4 regions of the Streptomyces sp. NPDC096324 genome follow, and region 4 is predicted to be linked to each of the others. Evidence: riboswitches for the same ligand, from Rfam matches in the RefSeq annotation. Region 4 holds a riboswitch; each other region holds the start of a gene.

Region 1 (7,003 bases), on a different contig from region 4:
GTCCTGACCTTCGTCCTCAGGGCGCTCAAGGCCCCGGAGGGCGTGGACGAGACCTCGCCCGGTGACTACACGGCCGACGCGGGCGACACGGGCGTCGAGACGGAACTCCCGCCGGCGACGGCGGACGCGAGCCACTAGGAGACGCCGGGACCGGTCCCGGCCCACAGGCCCGGACCTGTGGGTCACGCAGGCCCGCGGGCCGGCTCTCGCGACAGCCACAGAACGACGGGCCGCCGGAGGAAAACCGGCGGCCCGTCGCCGTGCCGGTCGGGCACACTCGCCCGCATGGACATCGTCATCCGGCCGGCACGGCCCGAGGAGTACCCCGTCATCGGCGAGATCGCGGCCCGTGCCTACCTCGGGGACGGGCTGCTCGACTTCGGGGAGAGCGACGCGTACCTCGGAAGGCTGCGGGACGTCGCGGGGCGCGCGGCCGTCGCCGAGGTGCTCGTCGCCGCCGAGGGGGACCGGGTGCTCGGCACTGTGACCTTCGCGGCGGACGGCGGCCCCATGGCCGACTCGGCGCGCGACGGTGAGGCCGAGATCCGGATGCTCGCGGTCGCGCGGGAGGCGCGTGGCCGGGGCGCCGGTGAGGCCCTCGTGCGCGCCTGCGTCGCACGGGCACGGGCCCTGGAGGGCTGCGCGCGCCTCGTGCTGTCCACCCAGCGCACCATGCACAGCGCCCACCGCCTCTACGAGCGCGTCGGCTTCACCCGCACCCCGGACCGCGACTGGAACCCCCTTCCGGAGCTCGACGACATCCGGCTGCTCACTTACGAGTTGACGTTCCGGCACGCTCCGTAGCGCTCTCGGACACCGAGCGGACACAACATGTGGGGGCAGTCCCGAGGCCCGGCACAAGATGTATGCTCATGGTCGCTGTCGCCGCAGGGGAATCCGGTGCGAATCCGGAACTGTCCCGCAACGGTGTACTTGTGCGTGTTCGCGTCTGCGTGTGCCCGTACTCGCGTCAGTCCGAGGACCTGCCGACAGCGCGCCCCGGCCGTCCGGCCCGGGTGCCGACGACGTCCGGGCCTCGCGGAATGGGCCGGTGGACGCGGTGCGCTGCTGCCCGAAAGCGCTCCCGTGTGCCCCTGCCCGCCCGCAAGGCCCCGTGCCGAGCGAGGAGAGCCCACGTGACCATCGCGCCAGCCGATCCGGCTTCAGTGACCGCGCCGCAGGCCCCGGTGGAGACCGACGGTCCCGGGACCGCGCTGCTGCGGACCCTGACGGATCTGACCGCCGACCTCCCCGACGCCGACCCCGGCCGGGTCGCCGGGGCGGCGCTGCGCGGCCGGTCCGCCCGCGCCGACGAGGCCGAGCTGCGCGAACTGGCCACCGAGGCGGCCGCGGGTCTCATCTCCGAGGACCCCGCCTACTCGCGGCTGGCCGCCCGTCTGCTCGCGATCACCATCGCCGCGGAGGCCGCCTCCCAGGGCGTCACCACCTTCTCCGAGTCGGTCGCCGTCGGCCACCGCGAAGGCCTGATCGCCGACCGTACGGCCGCGTTCGTGGAGCTGCACACGGACCGTCTCGACACGCTGATCGACGCCGAGGGCGACGACCGCTTCGGCTACTTCGGACTGCGCACGCTGCACTCCCGCTATCTGCTGCGGCACCCGATCACCCGCAAGGTCGTAGAGACGCCCCAGCACTTCATGCTGCGGGTGGCCTCCGGTCTCGCGGAGGACGACACCGCCCGTTCGGTGGACGAGGTCGCGGCTCTCTACCGGCTCATGAGCCGTCTCGACTACCTGCCCTCCTCCCCCACGCTCTTCAACTCCGGTACGCGGCACCCCCAGATGTCGTCCTGCTACCTCCTCGACTCCCCGCTGGACGAGCTGGACTCCATCTACGACCGCTACCACCAGGTGGCTCGCCTGTCGAAGCACGCGGGCGGCATCGGCCTGTCGTACTCCCGCATCCGCAGCCGCGGTTCGCTGATCCGCGGCACCAACGGGCACTCCAACGGCATCGTCCCGTTCCTGAAGACGCTCGACGCCTCGGTGGCCGCGGTGAACCAGGGCGGCCGGCGCAAGGGTGCGGCGGCGGTCTACCTGGAGACCTGGCACTCCGACATCGAGGAGTTCCTTGAGCTGCGCGACAACACCGGTGAGGACGCCCGGCGTACGCACAACCTGAACCTCGCGCACTGGATCCCGGACGAGTTCATGCGCCGGGTGAACGAGGACGGCGTCTGGTCGCTGTTCTCCCCGGCCGACGTGCCGGAACTGGTCGACCTGTGGGGCGACGCGTTCGACGCGGCCTACCGCAAGGCCGAGGAGGCGGGCCTCGCCCGGAAGACCATCCAGGCCCGCGATCTGTACGGCCGCATGATGCGCACCCTCGCGCAGACCGGCAACGGCTGGATGACCTTCAAGGACGCCGCCAACCGCACCGCCAACCAGACGGCGGAGCCGGGTCACACCGTCCACTCCTCGAACCTGTGCACCGAGATCCTGGAGGTCACGGACGACGGGGAGACGGCGGTCTGCAACCTGGGTTCGGTCAACCTGGGCGCGTTCGTGACCGGCGGGGACATCGACTGGGAGCGGCTCGATCAGACCGTGCGCACCGCGGTGACCTTCCTCGACCGCGTGGTGGACATCAACTTCTACCCGACCGAGCAGGCGGGCCGCTCCAACGCCAAATGGCGTCCGGTCGGCCTCGGCGCGATGGGCCTTCAGGACGTCTTCTTCAAGCTGCGGATCCCGTTCGACTCGCCCGAGGCCCGCGCCCTGTCGACCCGGATCGCCGAGCGGATCATGCTCGCCTCGTACGAGGCCTCCGCGGACCTGGCCGAGCGCAACGGACCGCTCCCCGCCTGGGAGAAGACCCGTACCGCCCGTGGCGTCCTGCACCCGGACCACTTCGACGTCGAGCTGAACTGGCCGGAGCGCTGGGCGGCCCTGCGCGAGCGGATCGCCTCGGTCGGCATGCGCAACTCGCTGCTGCTGGCCATCGCGCCGACCGCCACCATCGCCTCGATCGCGGGCGTGTACGAGTGCATCGAGCCGCAGGTGTCGAACCTGTTCAAGCGCGAGACGCTCTCCGGCGAGTTCCTCCAGGTCAACTCGTACCTGGTGGCCGAGCTGAAGGCGCTCGGCGTGTGGGACGCGCAGACCCGTGAGGCGCTGCGCGAGTCCAGCGGCTCGGTGCAGGGCTTCACCTGGGTCCCGCAGGACGTCCGCGACCTGTACCGCACGGCGTGGGAGATCCCGCAGCGCGGCCTGATCGACATGGCCGCCGCCCGCACCCCGTTCCTGGACCAGGCCCAGTCGCTGAACCTGTTCCTGGAGACGCCGACCATCGGCAAGCTCTCCTCGATGTACTCCTACGCCTGGAAGGCGGGCCTGAAGACGACGTACTACCTGCGTTCGCGCCCGGCGACGCGCATCGCCCGCGCGGCCCAGGCGCAGGCGCGACCCGAGACCGTCATCCCCGTCCAGCAGGCCGCCGACCCCGACGCCGTCGCCTGCTCCCTTGAGAACCCCGAGTCCTGCGAGGCCTGCCAGTAATGAGCTCCACCGAGAAGGCTGCATCCGAGAAAAACCTGCTCGACCCGGGCTTCGAACTCACCCTGCGTCCCATGCGCTACCCGGACTTCTACGAGCGCTACCGGGACGCGATCAAGAACACCTGGACCGTCGAGGAGGTCGACCTCCACTCGGACGTCGCCGACCTCGCGAAGCTGACGCCGGGTGAGCAGCACATGATCGGCCGGCTGGTCGCGTTCTTCGCGACGGGCGACTCGATCGTGGCGAACAACCTCGTGCTGACGCTGTACAAGCACATCAACTCCCCCGAGGCGCGGCTGTACCTGAGCCGTCAGCTCTTCGAGGAGGCCGTGCACGTCCAGTTCTATCTGACGCTGCTCGACACCTATCTGCCCGACCCGGAGGACCGCACGGCGGCCTTCGCGGCCGTCGAGAACATCCCCTCCATCCGCGAGAAGGCGCAGTTCTGCTTCAAGTGGATGGACTCGGTCGAGAAGATGGACCGGCTGGAGACCAGGGCGGACCGCCGCCGCTTCCTGCTGAACCTGATCTGCTTCGCCGCGTGCATCGAGGGGCTCTTCTTCTACGGGGCCTTCGCGTACGTCTACTGGTTCCGCAGCCGGGGTCTGCTGCACGGCCTGGCGACCGGCACCAACTGGGTGTTCCGCGACGAGACGATGCACATGAGCTTCGCCTTCGAGGTGGTCGACACCGTCCGCAAGGAGGAGCCGGACCTGTTCGACGACCTGCTCCAGGAGCAGGTGACGGACATGCTGCGCGAGGCCGTCGAGGCCGAGCTGCAGTTCGGCCGCGACCTGTGCGGCGAGGGCCTGCCGGGCATGAACACCGACTCGATGCGGCAGTACCTGGAGTGCGTGGCGGACCAGCGCCTCCAGCGGCTGGGCTTCGCGCCGGTGTACGGCTCCGAGAACCCGTTCTCCTTCATGGAGCTCCAGGGTGTCCAGGAGCTGACCAACTTCTTCGAGCGCCGGCCGTCCGCGTACCAGGTCGCGGTGGAGGGCACCGTCGACTTCGACGAGGACTTCTGACCGTTCCGGCGGTTCCGGTCGCTCTGACCGTCCGTCACCGATGAGAGCCGGGCCGCCCGTTGCGGCCCGGCTTTCGTCACGTACTGCCCCCGTGCCTCCAATCGCCGTGTCAATCCCCGTCCATGGAGCGGCAAAGTTCTTCCGGCACGGCTGTTCGCACGTCGTTCCCCCCGGTTACGTTCTGGCCGTCCCGCCACGCCACGCACCGCGGCACACCGGGACGACTGATTTGGCATGCCCATGACGTGTCCCTCCCTGTTCGTGCTACGCGCGTCACAGGCTGCCGTTTCAGAGCGCCGAGAACCCCACTTCCGGCCATGGCGCCACGAACGGCCCCACCCGGGCCCGAGCGGCACCGGCCTCGAACCGATGGAGGCGACACCCCCATGCGTTCCCAGCGCCCGATACCCGCCGGCAGACCGGCCCGGAGCCTGCGAAGACTCCTCACCACCGCCCTCCCCGCCCTGGCACTCGGCCTCGCCGGGTTCACCGCGGCCCCGCCCGCGAGCGCGCAGCCCGCGCCGGCCCCCCACGTGTCGCGCACCACCCAGAACGCCCGGTCCCTCACCGACCCCGCCCGCCAGACGGTCCACGCGACCGGCAGGGCCGGCCAGAAGGTCGCGACCAAGCACCTGTGCGCCGAGGCGGCCGAGCCCGGCCAGATGTCCTGCTTCGCCCAACGGCGCACCGACATCGCGCAGAAGCTCGCGGCGAAGGTCTCCCCCGACGCCGCGGCCGCGGTGTCCGGCCTCAGCCCGGCCAACCTGCACAGCGCCTACAACCTGCCCTCGACGGGCGGCTCCGGCATGACGGTCGCCGTGGTCGACGCCTACAACGACCCCAACGCGGCCGCCGACCTGGCCACCTACCGCACGCAGTTCGGCCTGTCCGCCTGCACCAAGGCCAACGGCTGCTTCAAGCAGGTCAGCCAGACAGGCTCGACCACCTCGCTGCCGACGAACGACACCGGCTGGGCGGGTGAGGAGGCGCTCGACATCGACATGGTCAGCGCCGTCTGCCCCAACTGCAGCATCATCCTCGTCGAGGCGAACTCCGCGAACGACTCCGACCTCGGCGCCGCGGAGAACGAGGCGGTCGCGCTGGGAGCGAAGTTCGTCTCCAACAGCTGGGGCGGCTCCGAGTCCTCCTCGCAGACCGGCGAGGACATCTCGTACTTCAAGCACCCGGGCGTCGCGATCACCGTCTCCTCCGGTGACGAGGCCTACGGCGCCGAGTACCCGGCGACCTCCCAGTACGTGACCGCCGTCGGCGGCACCGCGCTGAGCACCTCCTCCAGCACCCGCGGCTGGAGCGAGTCGGTGTGGAAGACCAGCAGCACCGAGGGCACCGGCTCCGGCTGCTCCGCCTACGACGCCAAGCCGTCCTGGCAGACCGACACCGGCTGCGCCAAGCGCATGGAGTCCGACGTCTCCGCCGTCGCCGACCCGGCCACGGGCGTGGCGGTCTACGACACCTACGGCGGCTCCGGCTGGGCGGTCTACGGCGGCACCAGCGCCTCCGCGCCCATCATCGCGGGCGTGTACGCGCTGGCCGGCACCCCGGGCTCCGCCGACTACCCGGCGAAGTACCCCTACTCCCACACCGCGAACCTGTACGACGTGACCAGCGGCAACAACGGCTCCTGCTCCACCTCGTACTTCTGCACCGCGGGCACCGGCTACGACGGCCCGACCGGCTGGGGCACCCCCAACGGCACGGCCGCCTTCGCCTCGGGCACCAGCACCGGCAACACCGTGACGGTCACCGACCCGGGCAGCCAGTCCACGGCCACCGGCGGCTCGGTGAGCCTTCAGATGGCGGCGAGCGACAGCGCGGGCGCGAGCCTCACCTACAGCGCGACCGGACTCCCGACCGGCCTGTCGATCAACAGCTCGACCGGTCTGATCTCCGGCACCGCGAGCACCGCGGGCACGTACGCGGCCACCGTCACGGCCAAGGACAGCACCGGCGCCTCCGGCTCCGCCTCCTTCACCTGGACCGTCAGCACGTCGGGCGGCGGCACCTGCACCTCGGCGCAGCTTCTCGGCAACCAGGGCTTCGAGTCGGGCGCCACCGTGTGGAGCGAGACCAGCGGGGTCATCACCAATGACACCGGCGAGGCCACGCACGCCGGGTCGTACGACGCCTGGCTCGACGGGTACGGCTCGACCCACACCGACACCCTGTCCCAGTCGGTGACCGTCCCGTCCGGCTGCAAGGCCACGTTCACCTTCTACCTGCACGTCGACACGGCCGAGACCAGCACCGGCACGGCCTACGACAAGCTCACCGTCACCGCGGGCTCCACCACGCTCGCGACCTACTCCAACCTCAACAAGGCCTCCGGGTACGCCCAGAAGAGCTTCGACCTGTCCTCCTTCGCCGGCTCGACCGTCACGCTGAAGTTCAGCGGCGTCGAGGACTCCTCGCTCCAGACCAGCTTCGTCGTGGACGACA
Region 2 (7,003 bases), 230 kb from region 4:
CCCGTCGAGTGCGGTGAGCAGCAGGTAAGGGTGGTCTCTGAGGGCGATCCAGCGAGGGCCGCCGGTGCTGGACAGGGGCGTGACCGGCGGCAGCGCGACGAGGAACGCCGCGGAGACCACGAAGGCGATCGCGTTGCCGAAGACCATGAGCTGATAGGCGGTGAGCGTGCCGGCCTGGACGACCAGCCCCGCTCCCACAGCACCGAGGGAGACGCCGACATTGGTCACCGCGCGGAGATAGGCGCGGAACTCCTGCGGTCGCTCGCCTCCGAAGTGCCTGATGAGTGGACTGTGGGCGGCCTTCCCGGCCGCCTTGGCTCCGGCGGCCGTGGTGACCGCGAGAAGGAACGACCAGTAGCCGTCCACCAGCACGAAGCCGGCCGTGGCCAGTGCCTGGACCACCAGGGTGGTGGCGTAGACGCCGCGTGCTCCGTACCGGTCGGCCAGATGACCGACCGTGACACCCAGGGCGAGGGCGACAAGTCCGGCGGTGCCGAGTCCGAGTCCCACTTGACCCGCCGGAAGATGAACGGCCTCCGTGAAGTACAGCACCCCGGCGGTCAGATACAGGCCGCTGCCAACGGTATAGACGAAGTTCGAGACCGCGAGGACGCGCTGCGGTCCGGCGTTGGGGACTAAGCGGGGCATGGCACGGCTCCACGTCACAGACGGCCGGTAAGGACCCCGCAAGCTTGTTGCATATTACTTGCAAGAACAAGAGGTATGCAGAACTGGGCCACTCCGGGGCCGGGGGACGGCGGGTGCGCCGTACCCCGGCCCCAGGGGCCTACCGGCTGTAGGGCCTGCGGTCAGTGGCCGGAGAGTTCCTCGCGGACCTCGCGGGCGGCGGCGACCAGGTTCTCCAGTGAGGCGCGGGTCTCCGGCCAGCCGCGAGTCTTCAGGCCGCAGTCGGGGTTGACCCACAGCCGCTCGGCGGGAATGGCCTTCAGTCCGGTGCGCAGCAGTTCGGCGGCCTCCGCCGTGCTCGGGACCCGCGGGGAGTGGATGTCGTACACCCCGGGCCCGGCCTCGCGCGGGTAACCGTGCGCGGCGAGTTCGCGGGCGACCTGCATGTGCGAGCGGGCGGCCTCGAGGCTGATGACGTCGGCGTCGAGGTCGTCGATGGCCTGGACGATGTCGCCGAACTCGGCGTAGCACATGTGGGTGTGGATCTGCGTCTCGGGCCGCACGCCACCCGTGGTGAGCCGGAAGGCCTCAGTGGCCCAGGCCAGGTACGCCGGGCGGTCGGCGCCTCGCAGCGGCAGGGTCTCGCGGAGGGCCGGCTCGTCGACCTGGATGACCGAAGTCCCGGCCGTCTCGAGGTCGTTGACCTCGTCCCGCAGAGCGAGGGCGACTTGGCGGGCGGTGTCGCCGAGGGGCTGGTCGTCGCGGACGAAGGACCAGGCGAGCATGGTGACCGGGCCGGTGAGCATGCCCTTCACCGGCCGGGAGGTGAGCGACTGGGCGTACGTCGTCCAGCGCACGGTCATCGGTTCGGGCCGGGAGATGTCCCCGGCCAGGATCGGTGGACGGACGTAGCGCGTGCCGTAGGACTGCACCCAACCATGCTGTGTGGCCAGGTATCCCGTCATCTGCTCGGCGAAGTACTGGACCATGTCGTTGCGTTCGGGTTCGCCGTGCACGAGAACGTCCAGGCCGGCCTTCTCCTGGAAGGAGATGACCTCCTGGATCTCCGCCTTGATGCGCTCCTCGTAACCGGCCGCGTCGATACGTCCCTTGCGCAGGTCGGCGCGGGCGGTGCGCAGTTCGCCGGTCTGCGGGAAGGAGCCGATCGTGGTGGTCGGCAGCAGAGGCAGGCCGAGATGGGCGCGTTGGGCCGCCGCGCGCCCGGCGTAGGGCTGGGGGCGGCGGCCGTCGGCGTCCGCGACGGCTGCGGTGCGGGCCCGTACGACGGGGTCGTGCGTGATCGGCGAGTTCACCCGCGAGGCCAAATCAGCTCGGTTCGCGGCGAGTTCACCCGCGATCGCGTCGGTGCCGAGGCCGAGTCCCTTGGCGAGGGCGACGATCTCGACGGTCTTCTGCCGGGCGAAGGCGAGCCAGCGCAGGAGCTGCGGGTCGATGTCCCGTTCGGCGGTCGTGTCGAGCGGGACGTGGAGCAGGGAGCAGGACGCCGACACGTCGACCCGGTCGGCGAGACCCAGCAGGGTGCCGAGGGTGGCGAGGGACTTGGCCAGATCGTTGATCCAGATGTTGCGGCCGTTGACGACGCCGGCGACCAGCCGCTTGCCGGGCAGGCCGCCCGCGGTCGCGAGGGCTTCGAGGTTGGCGGCCCCGGCGTCGGTGAAGTCGAGGGCGAGTCCGTCGACGGGGGCCTTGGCCAGTACCGGCAGGGCGTCGCCGAGCCGGTCGAAGTAGGAGGCGACCAAGAGCTTCGGCCGGTCGGTCAGGGAACCGAGAGCGTGGTAGGCGTGCGCGGCGGCGTCCAGTTCGGCCGAGGTGCGGTCCTGGACGAGGGCGGGCTCGTCGAGCTGAATCCACTCGGCTCCGGCCGCGCGCAGGTCGGCGAGGACCTCGGCGTACACCGGCAGCAACCGGTTCAGCAGGGTGAGCGGCTCGAAGTCGGCGGGCACGCCCGGGGCGGGCTTGGCGAGCAGCAGGTAGGTGACCGGGCCGACCAGTACCGGGCGGGCGCCGAGCCCGAGGGCGAGAGCCTCGTTCAGCTCGGCGACCTGCTTGGTGGAGTCGGCCGTGAAGACGGTGTCCGGCCCCAACTCGGGCACCAGGTAGTGGTAGTTGGTGTCGAACCACTTGGTCATCTCCAGCGGTGCGACATCCTGCGTGCCGCGGGCCATGGCGAAGTAGCCCGCCAGGTCGTCCGCCTCCAGGGCGGCCCGGTGGCGGGCGGGGATCGCGCCGACCATGACGGTGGTGTCCAGGACGTGGTCGTAGTACGAGAAGTCACCGGTCGGGACCTCGTCGATACCCACGTCGGTGAGCCGGCGCCAGTTGGCGGCGCGAAGGTCGGCGGCGGTGCGGTGGAGGGCGTCGCCGGTGACGCGGCCCTTCCAGTAGCCCTCGATCGCCTTCTTCAGTTCCCGGTCAGGTCCCTGGCGGGGGTAGCCGTACACGGTGGCCCGTGCTGCCGCGGTCGCGGACTTCGCTGTCACGGAAATCTCCTTCGCGAGATATCTCCTTGGGATCCCGGCAACGGGACGCGAGCGCGAAGGGGTGACGAACCGGGCGGAACCGATCTCGCGCGGAGCAGCGCGATCTTCCGTCCGACATGTACGCCGACCCGCCCACGAGGTCACCGGGATGTCCGCGCACGATTCCTTTCGCGCGCGGGCAACGGGCAGGTCTTCGGACTCACGGGCACGTCTCCTCGTACACACTTCGTACGAGCGATACGAGACACCTACTGGCCGTCGCTTCCCAGACCCTGTTCGTCGGGTCCAGTGCGTATGACGGCGGTCGTTCCCGCTCACCGCTGCGGGGCAGTCCCGGATTCCCACCGGGTTCCCTCTTACGACGCATCCCGCCTGGCGGACGGGGCGAACCAGCTGCACGGCCCAGCCTAGGGCAATCCACCCGCGCGGCCGATCACATCCGGCATTCGGACGGTGAGGTGGGACACGGGAGCGGCGTCCGTGGGACGCGGCGACGGTGGGAAACGCGTCCCCTTGCCGAAGACTTCCGAGGCTGGGAAGGAGTGCGCACCTGGCACTCCCTGCTACGCCCTGACCCTCTCAGCGGAACACCACCCTGGTGGCCACATCCAACCGACCTGGGGCATCCGTGACCGAGCACCCTCCGAGGAACGGCAGTTCGAGACCAACACGGTGCACGCAGCGGGGGAGGTCATGCGCAACCTCACCGCTGAAATCCGCACGTTCATTGCGGGCGTCGCGGAGTAGCTCGAAACTGTCCCGCAACCCGGGGCTTCTTCCCGGCGCTGGGCCTTAGCCGGTATTCCCGGGCCTGTGACCGTGTGCTGTGGCAGTCTTCCAGCATGCCGGCAGAGCTGAGAGAACACGCAGGTCGTCACTTCGCCATCCAGTTCCACTACGCCTTGCCCGACGACTCCTGGGCTGTGGAGCTGAGCGAGGCCGTGCCTGCGCCGGCCGCGTGGGCTGAGACGACCCATCTGCCTGGGCCACCCTTCCTCGCGGCGCTCGTCCCCGACGAGGACCCTGACCTGGAGCCGACCGTCCGCATCTACAGCCCCGACGGGCACACCATCCCCTACGAGATCATGCAATGGTTCATGGAGGAGGTGGCCGACCAGGTGGAACGCTGCCGCATCGCGTTCGAGCAGGGTGAACCCGAAGCATTGAAATGATCACGCAGCGGCTGGTGTGATCACGGCGTCGGAGCCGTCCTGATCCGGCGGTAGTGACAGCCCTAATCCGGTGGTAGCGACATCCCTGCGAGACGTACGCGCCGGCTGTTCCGGCAGCAGAGGTTGGTCGCGATGACGGTCACGTGGGTGTCGGGCTGACTCCTTGAGTCGTCCGGGGACTTGATCCCTGTATTCAGAGGTGATGCCCGACGCTCTCGCGACCGCCATCATCGTCAACACTGCTCGCTTGATCACTCGTTGGTATCTGTGGTGCGAGCCCGCCGCATGGTGACCCCTCGCGATGCCCGAGCCGCTTCAGCTCCAAACGCAGACCGGGGCCCGTGCGGTGAGCTGGTGCCACGAACAGCTAGAGGTGGCGGACCGACCTCGTGTCGAGTCCTTGTGGATCGCTCGGGCCATCACCCGCCGCCGTGGGGGTGGGGCGAGCCCGGGAGGACCTTCGCCGTCAGGCTCGGCTGCGAGATCCGCCACGCCCATCGGCTCGGCTATTCCGACGGGGTCGACCTCGCCAACGCCTCCGCCGCCACCCCCATCGGCATGGGCTGCCGCGTCTGCGAACGCCTCGACTGTCCCCAGCGCGCGGCACCGCCCTCGGCCGGCCCCTGCGGATCGACCAGAACGCCAGCACGTTCGTTCCGTACCCAGTGACCGATCAATCGAACTGACGGTATGACGGGCTTGATGGCGCCCCGAAGCCGGGCGGGCCATGTCCGAGGCCGGCGCACCCGGTGCCCATGCGGAATCGACGTGCAGTCGTGAGGGTGATGGCGATTCCCGGCGAGACAGCCGACCCTTCGACGGGTTAGGTTAGGCAAACCTAACTAGCCTATTCGTTCCGGAGGTCCGGATGCGTCGTACCCCAATCCGTAACACTGCGCCGACGGCCGTCGAGCGCGTCCGCTCGATCCTGGCCGCCGCCCATTCCATGACGGTGGTGTGCGACGGGCGGTACGAGGAGGTCCGGCGGCTCGACGGGACCGGTGCCATGGGTCATTTCCACCTGCACGCCCCGTTCGAGGGCGCCGGTGCCGGTGTCGGTGTCGGTGTCCGGACGAGCGGCCGGATCCCTGTCCGGCTCGAACTCACCGACATCGCCCCCACTCCCGTACGCGACCGTCTGCGAGCCCGTGTCACCCTGACCGGCCTGCTGGCCCGGCCGCACGACCCCGACTCCGCGGAGAGCACGTGCATGGAGTTCGGGCAGGGAATGCTCGAGGATGCCTCGGGGTGTTCGTACGTGACGCTCCACGAGCTGGAGGCGACGGAGCTCGACCCGCTGGCGACCAGTGAGGCCGGCATGCTGACCCACCTCGTCGACGAGCACGCGGAACTCGTGCCCCTGCTCCTGCGCCTGGTCCGCCCTGTCCCGGACGGCGGCGTGCTGCGCGCGCTCCCGGTCGGAGTCGACCGCTACGGCCTGACGCTGCGCCTCGAGTACGGGCGTACCCACCGTGACGTCCGACTCGCGTTCAAGACGCCCGTACGGCACGTCGACCACGTCGGACCCCAGATCCACGCGCTCCTGTCCGAGGCCCCCCGCGTCTCCCACACGGGCCGCCTGTTGACCTGAACCGTCGGGCCTGAGTGGTCATCGTCCGCAACCCACCCGCATGCCCAAGTCGCCGTGGGGGGCAGGGCCCTGCTGCATGCTCAGGGCGAGGAAATTGCCGTGGACGAGGACGGCCGAGGTCGCCGTTGCGCCAGCACGACGGCCGACGCCAGCTCGGTGAACCGTGCCCGCTCGGAGGGTGTGAGTCCCTCGGTGAGTGCCGAAATGCGCCTGCCGATCTCGGCGGTACCCCAGTCGGTGAGGTCTTTGCCGTCGTCGGTCAGGGAGACCAGGACCGCGCGGCCGTCATGCGGAGACGGCGAGCGCTTCAGCAGGCCGCGCTTCTCCGCGCGAGTGACCAGGCCCGTCATCGAGGACTTGTCGAGGCCGAGGACCGTGGCCAGTTCGAGCATGCCGGCGGTGCGACCCCGCAGTACCCCCAGCAGCCGGACCTGAATGACCGAAAGTCCGCGCTCGGCGCCCACTTCACCCAGGATCCGGTGCACCGCGAAGGACAACTGCACGAGGGCGTCCACCGTGTCGAGCGAGGCTTCGCCTGCGGCCGGGACGGGCGGTTCGGGATCGGGGGCCATGGGGGCACCTTAGCTTGCATTAGTTGGCGGCACAAACTACATTGCGAGTAGTACGTGCCACCAACTAAATCAGTGGGGAGTCACCGCATGTATGCCGCAGTAGTCCACTCCTTCGGCGCCCCGCCACGCTATGAGCAGGTCTCCGACCCCATAGCTCGCGGGAAGGACGAGGTCGTCGTCGACGTCCTGGCCGCCGGACTCCACCCCCGAGTGCGCTCCCAAGCGGACGGCTCGCACTACACCAGCACCGGCGAACTCCCCCTGGTCCCCGGGATCGACGGCGTTGTCCGGGGACCTGACGGCCGCCTTCGTTACGCGATCCTCGACGACACTTCCCTGGGGACTCTGGCCGAGCGCACGGTCATAGAGCCTGACCGCAGCATCGTGCTGCCCAAGGATGTCGACCCGGTGATCGTCGCCGCGGCGATGAATCCCGCCATGTCCTCCTGGGTGGCGCTGCGCCGCCGCGTCGACTTCAAGCGCGGGCAGAGCGTGCTCATCCTCGGCGCGACCGGCAACGCCGGGCGCATGGCGGTTCAG
Region 3 (7,003 bases), on a different contig from region 4:
CCGGCAGCCGACGGGCCACCGGGTAGGGTAAGCCACCTTCTGTATGACGGAATAAAGATTCTGCTATGCGGAAAATGCTCGCTCGGGGCGCAGCGGAGGCGGATGCCGGCCGGGCCGGGGGAAGCTGGAGGAATGAGCCCTTGACGGGGCGGAGGTCGGGGTGAAGACTTCTTCAACAGAAAGTTGAATTCCGTTACGCGGAAGCAACCCGGTGGCAACGGAAGTCGACGGCGGCGGAGAGAGGGGTCCGGGTGTCCGATGCCGAACTGGTGCTGCGCTCGACGCGCGTCATCACGCCCGAGGGGACGCGCGCCGCTTCGGTCGCGGTCGCCGCGGGGACGATCACGGCGGTGCTGCCGTACGACGCCGAGGTGCCGTCCGGCGCCCGGCTCGAGGACCTCGGTGACGACGTCCTGCTGCCCGGGCTCGTCGACACCCACGTCCATGTGAACGACCCCGGCCGCACCGAGTGGGAGGGTTTCTGGACCGCGACCCGCGCCGCGGCCGCCGGTGGCATCACGACCCTGATCGACATGCCGCTCAACTCCCTCCCGCCGACGACGACGGTCGACCACCTCCGTACGAAACAGGACGTCGCCCGCTCCAAGGCGCACATCGACGTCGGCTTCTGGGGCGGCGCGCTGCCCGGCAACGTCAAGGATCTCCAACCCCTCCACGAGGCGGGGGTGTTCGGGTTCAAGGCGTTCCTTTCACCGTCCGGGGTCGAGGAGTTCCCCGAACTCGATCAGGACGAGCTCGCCCGGTCCCTCGCCGAGATCGCCGGCTTCGGCGGCCTGCTGATCGTGCACGCCGAGGACCCGCACCACCTGGCCGCCGCCCCGCAGAAGGGCGGCCGCAAGTACGCCGATTTCCTGGCCTCGCGCCCCCGGGACGCCGAGGACACCGCCATCGAGAGCCTGGTCGCGCAGGCCGGGCGTCTCGACGCGCGGGTGCACGTGCTGCACCTGTCGTCGAGCGACGCGCTCCCGCTGATCGCCGCGGCCAAGGCGGACGGCGTCCGGCTCACGGTGGAGACCTGCCCGCACTACCTCACCCTGACCGCCGAGGAAGTCCCGGACGGTGCCAGCGAGTTCAAGTGCTGTCCGCCCATCCGCGAGGCCGCCAACCAGGACCTGCTGTGGCGGGCGCTGGCCGACGGCACCATCGACTGCGTGGTCACCGACCACTCCCCGTCGACCGCCGACCTCAAGACGGACGACTTCGCGACCGCGTGGGGCGGCATCTCCGGACTCCAGTTGAGCCTCGCCGCCGTGTGGACCGAGGCGCGCGGACGCGGCCACGGCCTGGAGGACGTGGTCCGCTGGATGTCCTCCCGCACGGCCGAACTGGTCGGCCTGGGCGGCAGGAAGGGCGCCATCGCCGCGGGCCACGACGCCGACTTCGCGGTGTTCGCCCCCGACGAGACCTTCACCGTCGACCCCGCCGCGCTCCAGCATCGCAACCGGGTGACGGCGTACGCGGGCAGGACCCTCGACGGCGTCGTGAGGTCGACCTGGCTGCGCGGCGAACGCGTCTTCGCGGACGGCGAGTTCACCGATCCGCGGGGTCACCTCCTGACCCGTACGACCTGACCCCCCACCCCGCCCGAACCCCAGCCTCGACCCGACCCGATCCTCCCGCCCCGACCGATCCTCCAGCCCCGACCCGATCCTCCCGCCCCGCGGCGGCCCGACTCCCGAAAGGAACCCCTGATCACCGTGACGGCGACCCAGAGCTTCACCGGAGACGCGCACCCCTACGGCGGCGGTGACCCGTACGCGGACTACCGCACCGCCGACTTCCCCTTCACCCGGTACGCCAACCTGGCGGACCGGCAGCTCGGCGCGGGTGTGGTCGCCGCCAACGACGAGTTCTTCGCCCAGCGCGAGAACCTTCTCGTGGCCGGGCCCGCCGAGTTCGACCCCGAGCACTTCGGTCACAAGGGCAAGGTCATGGACGGCTGGGAGACCCGGCGGCGCCGCGGTGCCTCCGCCGAGCACCCGTGGCCGGCCGCCGAGGACCACGACTGGGCCCTGGTGCGGCTCGGCGCCCCCGGTGTGATCCGCGGGATCGTCGTCGACACCGCCCACTTCCGCGGCAACTATCCGCAGGCGGTGTCGGTCGAGGGCGCCTCGGTGCCCGGTTCGCCCTCACCCGAGGAACTCCTGGCGGACGAGGTGAAGTGGACGACCCTGGTACCACGCACACCGGTCGGCGGTCACGCCGCCAACGGATTCGCCGTCTCCGTCGAGCAGCGCTTCACCCACCTGCGGGTCAACCAGCATCCCGACGGGGGCATCGCGCGACTGCGGGTGTACGGCGAGGTCGTGCCCGACCCGCGCTGGCTGTCCGCCCTCGGCACCTTCGACGTGGTCGCCCTGGAGAACGGCGGACAGGTCGAGGACGCCTCCGACCTCTTCTACTCACCGGCCACCAACACCATCCAGCCCGGCCGTTCACGCAAGATGGACGACGGCTGGGAGACCCGCAGGCGACGCGACGACGGCAACGACTGGATCCGCTACCGGCTCGTCGCCCGGTCCGAGATCCGCGCCGTCGAGATCGACACGGCGTACCTGAAGGGCAACAGCGCCGGATGGGCCTCGGTGTCGGTGCGCGACGGAGACGCGGGGGAGGGGGAGTGGACGGAGATCCTGCCCCGCACCCGGCTCCAGCCCGACACCAATCACCGCTTCACCCTCGCCGCACCCGCCGTCGCCACGCACGCGCGCGTGGACATCTTCCCGGACGGCGGCATCTCCCGCCTGCGCCTCTTCGGCTCCCTGACGGAGGAGGGGGCGTCCCGCCTGGCGGCACGCCACCAGGAACTGGGCGGCTGAGCCGCCCAGTTCCGCAGCCGGGCGAACCGTCACCGGGGCCTACGCGGGGGCCGTCCCGGAGAGGGCCCCCGCGCTGCGGTCACTGGCCCGCACCCTAGGCAAGGGGCCCCGCCAGGGGGCTCATCGCGTGCGCTGCCCCGGCAGAGGCCGCCCCCCCCGCACGGGCCCCTCGGCATGCGCTGCCCCTCGGCGTTGGCTGCCCCTCGGCCGGACTCGCTCCCACGGCCGGGGGTCCCCCCGACAGGGGCTGCCCTTTGTACGGAGCTGGTCCCCCGGCAGGGGATCTCCCCGGCATGGGCTGCCCCGCCCGCAAGGGCGCCCGCACCCGCGCTCCGGTCCTCACGCCGCGTGTCCGCCGTCCACCGCGAACTCCGCCCCCGTGACGTAGGCCGCCTCGCCGCCCGCCAGATACGCGACGATCGACGCGACCTCTTCGGCGGCGCCGAAGCGGCCCACGGCGGTCATCGCGCTCTGACCCGCCGCGTAGGGGCCGTTCGCCGGGTTCATGTCCGTGTCGACGGGGCCGGGATGGACGATGTTGGCGGTGATCCCGCGGTCGCCGAGTTCCCGCGCCAGTGCCTTGGTCAGGCCGATCAGCGCGGACTTGCTCATCGCGTAGAGCGTCCCTCCCGGACCGGGGACGCGCTGGGTCATGCAACTGCCGATCGTGACGATCCGCCCGCCGTCCCCGAGGTGCGGCGCGGCCGACCGGGAAGCCAGGAAGACCCCCCGGACATTCACGTCGAGCACCCGGTCCACGTCCGCCAGGGTCAGGGATGCGAGCGGACCCAGCACCCCCACCCCCGCGTTGTTGACGAGGACGTCGAGCCGCCCGAACTCCGCGACGACCCTGTCCGCCACCGTGCCGGCCTCCGCCGCGTCGGAGGCGTCCGCCCTCAGGGCGAGTCCCCTGCGCCCGAGCGCCTCGACACCCCGTACGACGTCCTCCGCGGCCTCCTTGCCGCTCACATAGGTGACGGCCACGTCCGCGCCCTCGCGGGCCAGCCGCAGCGCCGTCGCGGCCCCGATGCCCCGGCTCCCGCCGGTCACGAGGGCCACCTTGCCGTTCATGTCTCGCTGAGAAGTCATGGACCCATCCCAGCCGTTCGAGCCGTGTGGCGCTGGCGGCCAACGGACACCGACATCGGTGGATGACATGATGATCGACGACATAGGGCGACGGCGGAACGAGGAAGCCGGTGTGAATCCGGCGCGGTCCCGCCACTGTGACCGGTGACTGCGCTGCGGCAGGCCACCGCCCCGACCGGGGCGGGGAGGCGGAGCGTTCAAGGATCCGGGAGCCAGGAGACTCACGCGGTCGCCTCCTCGAGCGACACCGGGGCGGATCTCCCCGGGAGGGGAGTGGTGTGCCGTGCCCGAGACACCTTCGGAAGAGACACCGGGGGAGCCCGTGGTGGGCGGACCCGTTCCGTGCCGGGTCGTCGTGTGCCGGGACTGCTGCTGCGGCAGTCCCAAGGTGACCGGAGTGGATCACGCCGCACAGACCGCGCGGCTGCGCGCGGCGGTACCGGTGCGCGTCTCCGAGTGCCTCGACGTGTGCGACCAGGCCAACGTCATCGTCGTACAGCCGTCCGCCGCGGGCCGGGCCGCCGGCGCACGGCCCGTCTGGCTCGGACTCGTCAACGACCCCGACGCGACCGAGGACATCGTGGCCTGGGTGCGCGCCGGCGGTCCCGGACTGGCTCCGCCGCCGGACATCCTCGATCTGTACACCTTCACCCCACCGAGGCGCCCGGCGGATTCCTGAAGCCCGCGCACCTCACGTGGAACGACCGGCCCCGGGGCACCGAGCGTGACGTCCCGGGGCTTTCCGATGCCCTGTCAGGACGTAACAGGCCAAGGACGTTTGCGTCCAGCCGATCTCTCTTCCACCCCTCGTGACCTGCGGCGAAAGTAGTTCTTGCCACCGGGAGATCCGCCCGGGACGACCTCCACGGCTGCACCTGCAGGGCAGCCGGGCGGTCGGTGACGTGCCTTCGCCCGTTCGACTTCACACCGCAGGAGAGATCATGAAGTTCAGCCACGCCGTCCGCCGTACCACCGCAGCAGTCGCCGCCGTCGGCGCGATGTCCCTCGGCATGGTCGCGACCACCGCCGGCGCCGCGCACGCCGTCGCCTCGTGCTCCGGTGACGTGTCGGTGTACGGCACGCTGGCGGACGGACGGCTGACGTACACGCAGATCGCGCCGGACACGGGCAACCGCGTCAAGACGCTCATCGGCCCGAACCTCGGCTTCACGCCCAAGGCGATGGCGACGCTCAACTTCAACACGGTCCTGGTCACGTCCACCACCGGCGACCTCTACCGGGTCGACATCCAGACGAACAACACCTCCCTCGGGGTCGCGGGAGTCGTCAAGATCTGGGACGGCGGCTGGACCTTCGACAAGATGGTCTACGACGGAGCCGGACACCTCTACGGAACCGTCGACGGCCAGCTCCACCAGTACGTCGTCTCGCAGCCCAAGCCCGCGGGCTCGGCCCACATAGGCCAGCACGTCGTGATCGACACCGGCTTCGTCCTCAAGACGCTCGCCGCGGCCGGCGACGACCGCATCGTCGCCTCGACCGCGGACGGCCGGCTGCTCAGCTACAAGATCAACGGAGTGAACGACTGGGACCTCTCGGTCCTCAAGGCGAGCGGCTGGTCGGCGGTCGACTCGCTCTCCTCGCCGGGTGGCGGCCTCTACTACGGCCGCACCAACGGCGGCATGTACTGGTACTCCGACGCCGACCCGACCGACGGCGACGGCAGCGACGTCACCTACCACTCGGACGACCCGGTGGACGCCTCCGGCTGGACCCAGAGCCTGCTGTCGGCCTACGCGAACAACTGCGCCTACGTGCCGTCGGCGCCGCCGAAGTCCGTCCAGGGCGGCACCATCTACCGCAGCGAGGTCATGGACCGGGCCAAGAACTGGTACTCCCGCAACGTCCAGTACGACCAGGGCGCCTCCGCCGTGGACGTCGATGGCGACCACTCCTACCGCACCGACTGCTCCGGCTTCGTCTCCATGGCCTGGCACCTCACCAACTCCCTGACGACCGAGACGCTTCCCAGCGCGAGCACGCAGATCAGCAAGGCCGACCTCCTGCCCGGTGACGCGCTGAACGACTACTCCGAGCACGCCGTCATCTTCGCGGGCTGGAAGAACCAGGACACGGGCACCTTCTACTACTACTCCGAGAGCAGCCCGGCGACGGACATGAACTACTCGACCGCGAACATCAACAGCGGTGACATCAGCGGCCACCCGGCCTCGGACTACGTCGCCCTGCGCTACAAGAAGATCGCCTGACGCCCCACCCGACGCCTCGAAGGCCCCGCCGATCCCCGGCGGGGCCTTCGGGCGTCCGTACGCCCCACGCCCTTGGGGATGTCCGTCCTGGCCGTGCTCCGGCCCACGCCGAAAAGGGCGGCGCCTCCTCGGGTCGAGGGGGCGCCGCCCTTTCAGGTCGACGGGACGCGGCCGCTGCGCGTGGCTGTGGGACGCGGCGGGCGGCCTACTGCCAGCCGGCGTCGGCCGGAGCGACCTGCCAGCCGGCGTCCGTCGGAGCGACCTGCCAGCCGGCGTCCGTCGGAGCGACCTGCCAGCCGGCGTCGGAGGCGAGAACGGAGGAGGCCGGAACCGCGTCCGCCGTGGACCGGTGCGTGACCACCGGGGCGGCGAGAGCCGCGGCGACGACGAGGGAGGAGACCGCGGCGGCCTTGGCGATGCGGGTACGAAGCATGGCTGTTTCCGTTCCTTCCGGGACGAGATGCGGTGTCCGGCCTGCCGTCGCGCCCCGCGGTGGCGCTCTGCTCGGCCGGTGACTCATAGGTTCGTCGCGGCTCAGGCCAGAGGAAAGGGTTCACGGATGGACGGAAGCGGCCTTGGACCGATGCGTCCACGGGGGCCGCTTCAGTCCACCGTCTGCGGTTCGAAGGCCAGAGGCATCAGCGGCACTCCGGCGCCGGTCGGCCGCGCCGCTGCCAACTGCGGTACGGCGCGCAGCAGTCGACGGGTGGCCCGTACCGCTCGTTCCTCCGCCTCCTCCAGCGCATCGGCCAACAGGTAGAAGCCGAGCGTGAGTTCGCAGGAAGAGACGGCATGCACGGCGACGTGCTCGACACCGTCGCGGGGGACGATCGCCGATCGCAC
Region 4 (7,003 bases):
GACGCGCTCCCGTACCACGAGGCGGGCGGCTCGGCCGCGCAGGAACTGGGCGCCTCGCTGGCGACCGGCGTCGCCTATCTGCGCGAGCTGACCGAGGCGGGCCTGTCCGTCGAACAGGCCTGTGCGCAACTGGAGTTCCGGTACGCGGCGACCGCCGACCAGTTCCTGACGATCGCCAAGCTGCGGGCGGCGCGCAGGCTGTGGGCACGGGTCGCCGAGGTGTGCGGGGCGCCGGCCGCGGGTGCGCAGACGCAGCACGCCGTGACCTCGCCGGTGATGATGTCGCGCCGCGATCCGTGGGTGAACATGCTGCGCGCGACCATCGCGACGCTCGCGGCCGGTGTCGGCGGCGCCGAGTCCGTCACCGTCCTGCCCTTCGACCACGCGCTCGGTCTGCCGGACGCGTTCGCGCGGCGCATCGCCCGCAACACCTCGACGATCCTCATCGAGGAGTCGCACCTGTCCCGGGTGATCGACCCGGCGGGCGGCTCCTGGTACGTGGAGAAGCTGACCGACGAACTCGCCCACGCGGGCTGGGAGTTCTTCCAGGGGATCGAGCGGGACGGCGGCCAGGCCGCGGTCCTGCGCTCGGGCCGGCTGGCGCGCGACCTGGCGGACACCTGGGCGGCCCGCTCGGTGAAGCTCGCCAAGCGGCGCGAACCGATCACCGGAGTCAGCGAGTTCCCGCACCTGGCGGAGCGGCCGGTGGAGCGCGAGCCCGCTCCCGAGGCACCCTCCGGGGGCCTGCCGCGGGTACGCCGCGACGAGGCGTACGAGGCGCTGCGGGCCCGCTCCGACGCGCATCTCGCCGCCACCGGGTCCCGCCCCCGGATCTATCTCGCCACGATCGGCCCGGCCGCCGCGCACACCGCGCGCAGCACCTTCGTCGCCAACCTGTTCCAGGCCGGCGGCATCGAGCCCGTCACGGACGGCTCGTTCGAGCACAGCGGGGCCACCGAGGCCGTCCTGTGCTCCAGCGACGCGCTGTACGAGGAGCGGGCCGCGAGCACGGCCGAGGCCCTCGCCGCGGCCGGGGCCCGGCACGTCTTCCTGGCCGGCCGCCCCGCGGACCACGCCGGTGTCGACTCCTACGTCTTCGCGGGCTGCGACGCCGTCGCCGTCCTCTCCGCCACCCTCGACCGCATGGGAGTGTCCTCCTGATGGGAATCCCCGACTTCTCCGGGATCGACCTGGGGACGCCCACCGCCGATGGCGGCGCCGACGAGTGGAAGGCCGCCGCCGGCAAGGCCACGGGCGCCGGTGACGCTTTCTGGGAGACGCCGGAGGGCATCGCGGTCAAGCCGCTGTACACCGGCCGTGACGTGGAGGGCCTCGACTTCCTGGACACGTACCCGGGCATGGCACCGTATCTGCGCGGCCCGTACCCGACGATGTACGTCAACCAGCCGTGGACGATCCGCCAGTACGCGGGCTTCTCCACCGCCGAGGAGTCCAACGCCTTCTACCGCCGCAACCTCGCCGCGGGCCAGAAGGGCCTGTCGATCGCCTTCGACCTGCCCACGCACCGCGGTTACGACAGCGACCACCCCCGGGTGACGGGCGACGTCGGCATGGCGGGCGTGGCCATCGACTCCATCTACGACATGCGTCAGCTCTTCGACGGCATCCCGCTGGACAGGATGACCGTGTCGATGACGATGAACGGCGCCGTGCTGCCGGTGCTGGCGCTCTACATCGTGGCGGCGGAGGAGCAGGGCGTACCGCCCGAGAAGCTGGCCGGAACCATTCAGAACGACATTCTGAAGGAGTTCATGGTCCGCAACACCTACATCTATCCGCCGAAGCCGTCGATGCGGATCATCTCCGACATCTTCGCGTACACCTCGCAGCGGATGCCGCGCTACAACTCCATCTCCATCTCCGGGTACCACATCCAGGAGGCGGGCGCGACGGCCGACCTGGAGCTGGCGTACACCCTCGCGGACGGTGTGGAGTACATCCGGGCGGGCCGCGAGGCGGGCCTGGACGTGGACGCGTTCGCGCCGCGGCTCTCGTTCTTCTGGGCGATCGGCATGAACTTCTTCATGGAGATCGCCAAGATGCGGGCGGCGCGCCTGCTGTGGGCCAAGATGGTCCGGCAGTTCGACCCGAAGAACGCCAAGTCCCTCTCCCTGCGCACCCATTCACAGACGTCCGGCTGGTCGCTGACCGCTCAGGACGTGTTCAACAACGTGACGCGTACGTGCGTGGAGGCCATGGCGGCCACCCAGGGCCACACCCAGTCGCTGCACACCAACGCGCTGGACGAGGCACTCGCCCTGCCCACCGACTTCTCCGCTCGGATCGCCCGCAACACCCAGCTCCTGATCCAGCAGGAGTCCGGTACGACCCGGGCCATCGACCCGTGGGGCGGCAGCGCCTACGTGGAGAAGCTGACGTACGACCTCGCCCGCCGGGCCTGGCAGCACATCGAGGAGGTCGAGGCGGCGGGCGGCATGGCACAGGCCATCGACGCCGGCATCCCGAAGCTCCGGATCGAGGAGGCGGCGGCCCGCACCCAGGCCCGCATCGACTCCGGCCGCCAGCCGGTCATCGGCGTGAACAAGTACCGCGTGGAGACCGACGAGCAGATCGACGTCCTCAAGGTCGACAACTCCTCCGTCCGCACGCAGCAGATCGAGAAGCTGCGCCGGCTGCGCGCCGAGCGCGACGACCGGGAGGTCCAGGGCGCGCTCGAGGATCTGACACGGGCGGCGGCCGGCGAGGGCAACCTGCTGGAGCTGGCGGTGCGCGCGGCCCGCGCGAAGGCCACAGTCGGTGAGATCTCCGACGCCCTGGAGAAGGTGTACGGGCGGCACGCGGGCCAGATCCGTACGATCTCCGGGGTGTACCGCAACGAGGCAGGGGAGTCCCCGTCCGTGGACCGTACCCGCACGCTGGTGGACGCGTTCGAGGAGGCCGAGGGCCGGCGCCCGCGCATCCTGGTCGCCAAGATGGGCCAGGACGGTCACGACCGCGGCCAGAAGGTGATCGCGACCGCTTTCGCCGACCTGGGCTTCGACGTCGACGTCGGCCCGCTGTTCCAGACGCCGGGTGAGGTCGCCCGTCAGGCGGTGGAGGCGGACGTGCACATCGTGGGCGTCTCGTCGCTGGCCGCCGGGCACCTCACCCTCGTACCGGCGCTGCGCGAGGAACTCGCGGCGGAGGGCCGGGAGGACATCATGATCGTGGTCGGCGGGGTCATCCCGCCGCAGGACGTGCCGACGCTGCTGGAGATGGGCGCCGCTGCGGTCTTCCCGCCCGGGACGGTGATCCCGGACGCGGCGTACGACCTCGTCCAGCGGCTCTCTGCCGACCTCGGGCACGACCTGTGATCCCACTCGACACCTATGTCAAGGGTGTGCTCGACGGGAAGCGGGCGCTGGTCGCCCGCGCCATCACGCTCGTCGAGTCCACCCGGCCCCAGCACCGGGCGCTGGCACAGGAGTTGCTGACCGAGCTGCTCCCGTACAGCGGGAAGGCCCGGCGGATCGGCGTCAGCGGGGTGCCGGGCGTGGGCAAGTCGACGTTCATCGACGCATTCGGCACGATGCTGACCTCGCTCGGGTTCCGGGTAGCGGTGCTCGCCGTCGACCCGTCCTCCACCCGTACGGGCGGCTCGATCCTCGGTGACAAGACGCGTATGGAGCGTCTGGCCGTGGACCCGGCCGCGTTCATCCGCCCCTCCCCCACCGCCGGCACGCTCGGCGGGGTGGCGAAGGCGACCCGCGAGTCGATCGTGGTGATGGAGGCGGCCGGCTACGACGTGGTGCTGGTGGAGACCGTCGGCGTCGGCCAGTCCGAGACGGCGGTCGCGAACATGGTCGACTCCTTCCTGCTGCTGACGCTGGCGCGTACCGGGGACCAGTTGCAGGGCATCAAGAAGGGTGTCCTGGAGCTGGCCGACGTGATCGCCGTCAACAAGGCGGACGGCCCGCACGAGCGTGACGCGCAGTCGGCAGCGCGTGAACTGGCGGGCGCGCTGCGGCTGATGCACGGCAAGGACGCCGCCTGGACGCCGCCGGTGCTGAGTTGCAGCGCCCGTGAGTCGGCGGGTCTGGACACGCTCTGGGACCGTCTGGAGCAGCACCGGGTGCTGCTCGACTCGACCGGCCGTCTCGCCGAGAAGCGCCGTGACCAGCAGGTGGACTGGACCTGGACGATGGTCCGGGACGAGCTGCTCGGCCGTCTGCACGCCGATCGGGCCGTACGGGCCGTCGCCCCCGACCTCGAACGGCAGGTCCGCGAGGGCGGGTTGACGGCGACGCTCGCGGCGGAGCGGATTCTGAAGGTCTTCGGCGGCGAGGGCCGCTGACGCGAACGGCGGTGGCGGGGCAGGTCGGAGCCCGGCCACCGCTCGGACCCACAACACGACAGGCCCCCGGAGAGATCCGGGGGCCTGTCGTGTGTGTGCCGGTGGTTCAGTTCGCGGCGGGAACGGATCGGCCCGAAGGAGCTGTCGCGGGCCTGGGGTTGAGCATGCGCTCGGCCAACTCGCCGAAGACCAGGCCGAATCCGGCCCACAGGACGGTCTGGATGGCGAGGGCGGAGAGCCTGAACCGCCAGAGCAGGGTGGCCGGGAAGTCCTTGGGCACCTCGTTGATGACGGGCAGGAACTCGTAGGCGAGTCCGATCACGACGGCGAAGGCGGCCACCGCGACCACGGTGGCGTACCAGGTGCCGAGGCTGGGCGCGAGGCGCTTGCCGAGGATGGTGGCTCCCACCGCGAGAAGCACGCTGAGGACCATCATCAGGAAGTACAGGGTGGTCCGCTTGCCGATGGTGTCGGGGTCGCCGACCGACGGCGGGTTGGCCGGGTACTTCAGGAACGGCACGACGTACACGGCCAGGAGCGCGGTCCCGGACAGCAGGAGCGCGGTCGCGCGCGGGCCGAAGCGGCCCACTCGGCCGAGGGCGAAGCAGTAGGCGAGCGCGGCGATTCCGCCGAAGGAGACGCCGTAGACCAGGACGCCGGTGGCGAGGCCCGCGGTGGACTGGAGGCTGCGGGAGACGAGTTCGACCTCGTGCCCGTGTGCGTGGGAGTGGGCCTCCTCGAAGCCGATCGCGCTGTCGACGCTCGGTTCACCGAGCAAGTAGGCGACGACCAGGGCCAGTACACCGGCCGCGAGGCCGGCGAGCATGCCGCGTACGAGGAGGTTTCTTACCGTTGCGGAGTTCATGATGAGCGCTCTCCCTCGCGTCAGTGGCAGGGGAAGCCGAGCAGGTGGCGGGCGTCGTGCACCCACTCGTGGACGTCCTCGCCGGAGACGACGGAGGTGGCGCCCTGTTCGGCGCCGACGAAGTACAGCAGGACCAGCATCAGGATGCCGAAGAAGGCCGCCCAGGGGACGATCGCACCGATCGGCAGCTTGGCGGGGAGAGCGGGGGTGGTGGCTGTCGGCGGAGCGACGGTCTGCGCCATGGCAGGACCTCCTCGGGAGTTCGCGTCCCATCTCGGTGGTGCACAGGATGACGCCTACGGGTCTGACTCACGAGGCCCAGCGTGGCTGGGACGTCTCGTTCACAGTGGCGCGACCGTGCCGGATTTCCGCCGGCTTCCGTCTTGACGTCATCGATATCGGACCGACCGTACCGCGTGGCGCGTTTCTGGCCAAGACCGCGCCGACCGGGGTGATCTTCCTCTCGTCCCAGGTGACGCGCCGGTCCTCAGTGCCGCCCCGGGTCCGTTCAGGTGCCGGACTCGCCGTCGGACAGGCCGAGTTCGCGTTCGCCCAGGGGTGTGAAGAAGCGCTCGACGTCGGCGTCGGTGACCTCGGCGAGTGTGGCCGGGGACCAGCGCGGCTCGCCGTCCTTGTCGATGATCTGGGCCCGGACGCCTTCCACCAGGTCGGGTGCGGACAGGGCGGCGCAGGAGACGCGGTACTCCTGGTCGAGCACCCGCTCCAGCGATCCGAGCCGCCGGGCCCGGCGCAGGGAGGCCAGCGTGACCTTCAGGGCGGTGGGCGAGTTGCCGAGCAGGATCTCCGCCGTCTCCTTGGCGGCCGGGTCGTCGGCCGCGAGGAGCCGCCGGATGATCTCCTCGACGGTGTCGGCGCCGTAGCAGGCGTCGATCCACTCGCGCCGCTCGGCGAGTTCGGCCGGCGGGGCGGGCCGCGCGTGAGTGGCCAGGGCCTCGGCCACGGACCCTTCCGCGAGGTCGGACAGGAACCGTCGGAGCGAGGAGGACGGCAGACAGTGGTCGGCGAGGCCGCACAGCAGCGCGTCCCCGGCGCCGATCGAGGCGCCTGTCAGGGCGAGATGGGTGCCGAGTTCGCCCGGGGCGAGGGCGAGCAGACGGGTGCCGCCGACGTCGGGGACGAAACCGATGCCGGTCTCGGGCATGGCGACGCGTGAGCGCTCGGTGACGATCCGGACGCTGCCGTGCGCCGAGACACCGACTCCGCCGCCCATCACGATGCCGTCCATCACCGCCACGTACGGCTTGGGGTAGCGGGCGATACGGGCGTTGAGGTGGTATTCGTCGCGCCAGAACGCGGCCGACGCGGTGCCGTCCCCGTCGCGCGCGTCGTCGTGGACGACCCGGATGTCGCCGCCCGCGCACAGGCCGCGTTCCCCGGCGCCGGTGATGACGACGGTCTCGACGGCGGGGTCGTGTTCCCAGGCGGTGAGCGCCCGGTCGATCCGGCGCACCATCGCGTGGTTCAGGGCGTTCAGCGCCCTGGGCCGGTTGAGGACGATGTGGCCGGCCCGTCCTTCGGTGCGCAGCAGGACGGATTCCTCCGCTCCGGGCATCGGGGTGCCGTTCATCCGGACACCCCGCTCGGGCGGCGGGTCACGATGGCGCACATGATCTCGGTGGTTCCTTCCACGCTCCGGCCGGCCCGCGGGTCACGACGGCCTCCGCGCCACCGTACCCACCGCAACCACCTGTGATCGAACGACCGCGCGCCCAGCCCTCTCCGGCCTCGCCCAGCATCGGCGGGCCGGGCAGGCCGGCCGCGCACCTGCCCGTGCGAGGGTGCTCCCATGACTGATGCCGATG

What was found. Region 4 has a riboswitch for cobalamin ahead of ACIQ7M_RS17940 (CbtB-domain containing protein). Riboswitches for the same ligand answer to the same signal wherever they lie in the genome.
Region 1: another riboswitch for cobalamin. It lies ahead of ACIQ7M_RS16725 (ribonucleoside-diphosphate reductase subunit alpha); the one in region 4 lies ahead of ACIQ7M_RS17940 (CbtB-domain containing protein).
Region 2: another riboswitch for cobalamin. It lies ahead of metE (5-methyltetrahydropteroyltriglutamate--homocysteine S-methyltransferase); the one in region 4 lies ahead of ACIQ7M_RS17940 (CbtB-domain containing protein).
Region 3: another riboswitch for cobalamin. It lies ahead of ACIQ7M_RS00970 ((2Fe-2S) ferredoxin domain-containing protein); the one in region 4 lies ahead of ACIQ7M_RS17940 (CbtB-domain containing protein).

Annotation. Positions count from the first base shown of each region.
Region 1 covers NZ_JBIWFK010000005.1:587,293-594,295, reverse strand. The annotation lists gene mctP (monocarboxylate uptake permease MctP) at 1-138, shown strand, start outside; gene ACIQ7M_RS16730 (GNAT family N-acetyltransferase) at 286-804, shown strand; cobalamin riboswitch at 857-1,006, shown strand; gene ACIQ7M_RS16725 (ribonucleoside-diphosphate reductase subunit alpha) at 1,137-3,518, shown strand; gene ACIQ7M_RS16720 (ribonucleotide-diphosphate reductase subunit beta) at 3,518-4,546, shown strand; gene ACIQ7M_RS16715 (putative Ig domain-containing protein) at 4,933-7,003, shown strand, end outside.
Region 2 covers NZ_JBIWFK010000006.1:406,010-413,012, forward strand. The annotation lists gene ACIQ7M_RS18830 (MFS transporter) at 1-648, opposite strand, end outside; gene metE (5-methyltetrahydropteroyltriglutamate--homocysteine S-methyltransferase) at 810-3,128, opposite strand; cobalamin riboswitch at 3,295-3,537, opposite strand; gene ACIQ7M_RS18840 (DUF6228 family protein) at 3,609-3,875, shown strand; gene ACIQ7M_RS18845 (hypothetical protein) at 3,971-4,300, shown strand; partial or broken gene ACIQ7M_RS18850 (short-chain fatty acyl-CoA regulator family protein) at 4,701-4,986, shown strand; gene ACIQ7M_RS18855 (DUF2470 domain-containing protein) at 5,169-5,891, shown strand; gene ACIQ7M_RS18860 (MarR family winged helix-turn-helix transcriptional regulator) at 5,972-6,463, opposite strand; gene ACIQ7M_RS18865 (zinc-binding alcohol dehydrogenase family protein) at 6,551-7,003, shown strand, end outside.
Region 3 covers NZ_JBIWFK010000001.1:229,847-236,849, forward strand. The annotation lists gene allB (allantoinase AllB) at 252-1,592, shown strand; gene alc (allantoicase) at 1,719-2,840, shown strand; gene ACIQ7M_RS00965 (3-oxoacyl-ACP reductase family protein) at 3,180-3,929, opposite strand; cobalamin riboswitch at 4,027-4,152, shown strand; gene ACIQ7M_RS00970 ((2Fe-2S) ferredoxin domain-containing protein) at 4,252-4,608, shown strand; gene ACIQ7M_RS00975 (tachylectin-related carbohydrate-binding protein) at 4,871-6,160, shown strand; gene ACIQ7M_RS00980 (hypothetical protein) at 6,366-6,593, opposite strand; gene ACIQ7M_RS00985 (hypothetical protein) at 6,764-7,003, opposite strand, start outside.
Region 4 covers NZ_JBIWFK010000006.1:180,861-187,863, reverse strand. The annotation lists gene ACIQ7M_RS17960 (methylmalonyl-CoA mutase family protein) at 1-1,161, shown strand, start outside; gene scpA (methylmalonyl-CoA mutase) at 1,161-3,335, shown strand; gene meaB (methylmalonyl Co-A mutase-associated GTPase MeaB) at 3,332-4,315, shown strand; gene ACIQ7M_RS17945 (CbtA family protein) at 4,422-5,180, opposite strand; gene ACIQ7M_RS17940 (CbtB-domain containing protein) at 5,201-5,422, opposite strand; cobalamin riboswitch at 5,463-5,607, opposite strand; gene ACIQ7M_RS17935 (enoyl-CoA hydratase/isomerase family protein) at 5,689-6,753, opposite strand; gene ACIQ7M_RS17930 (DUF6210 family protein) at 6,988-7,003, shown strand, end outside.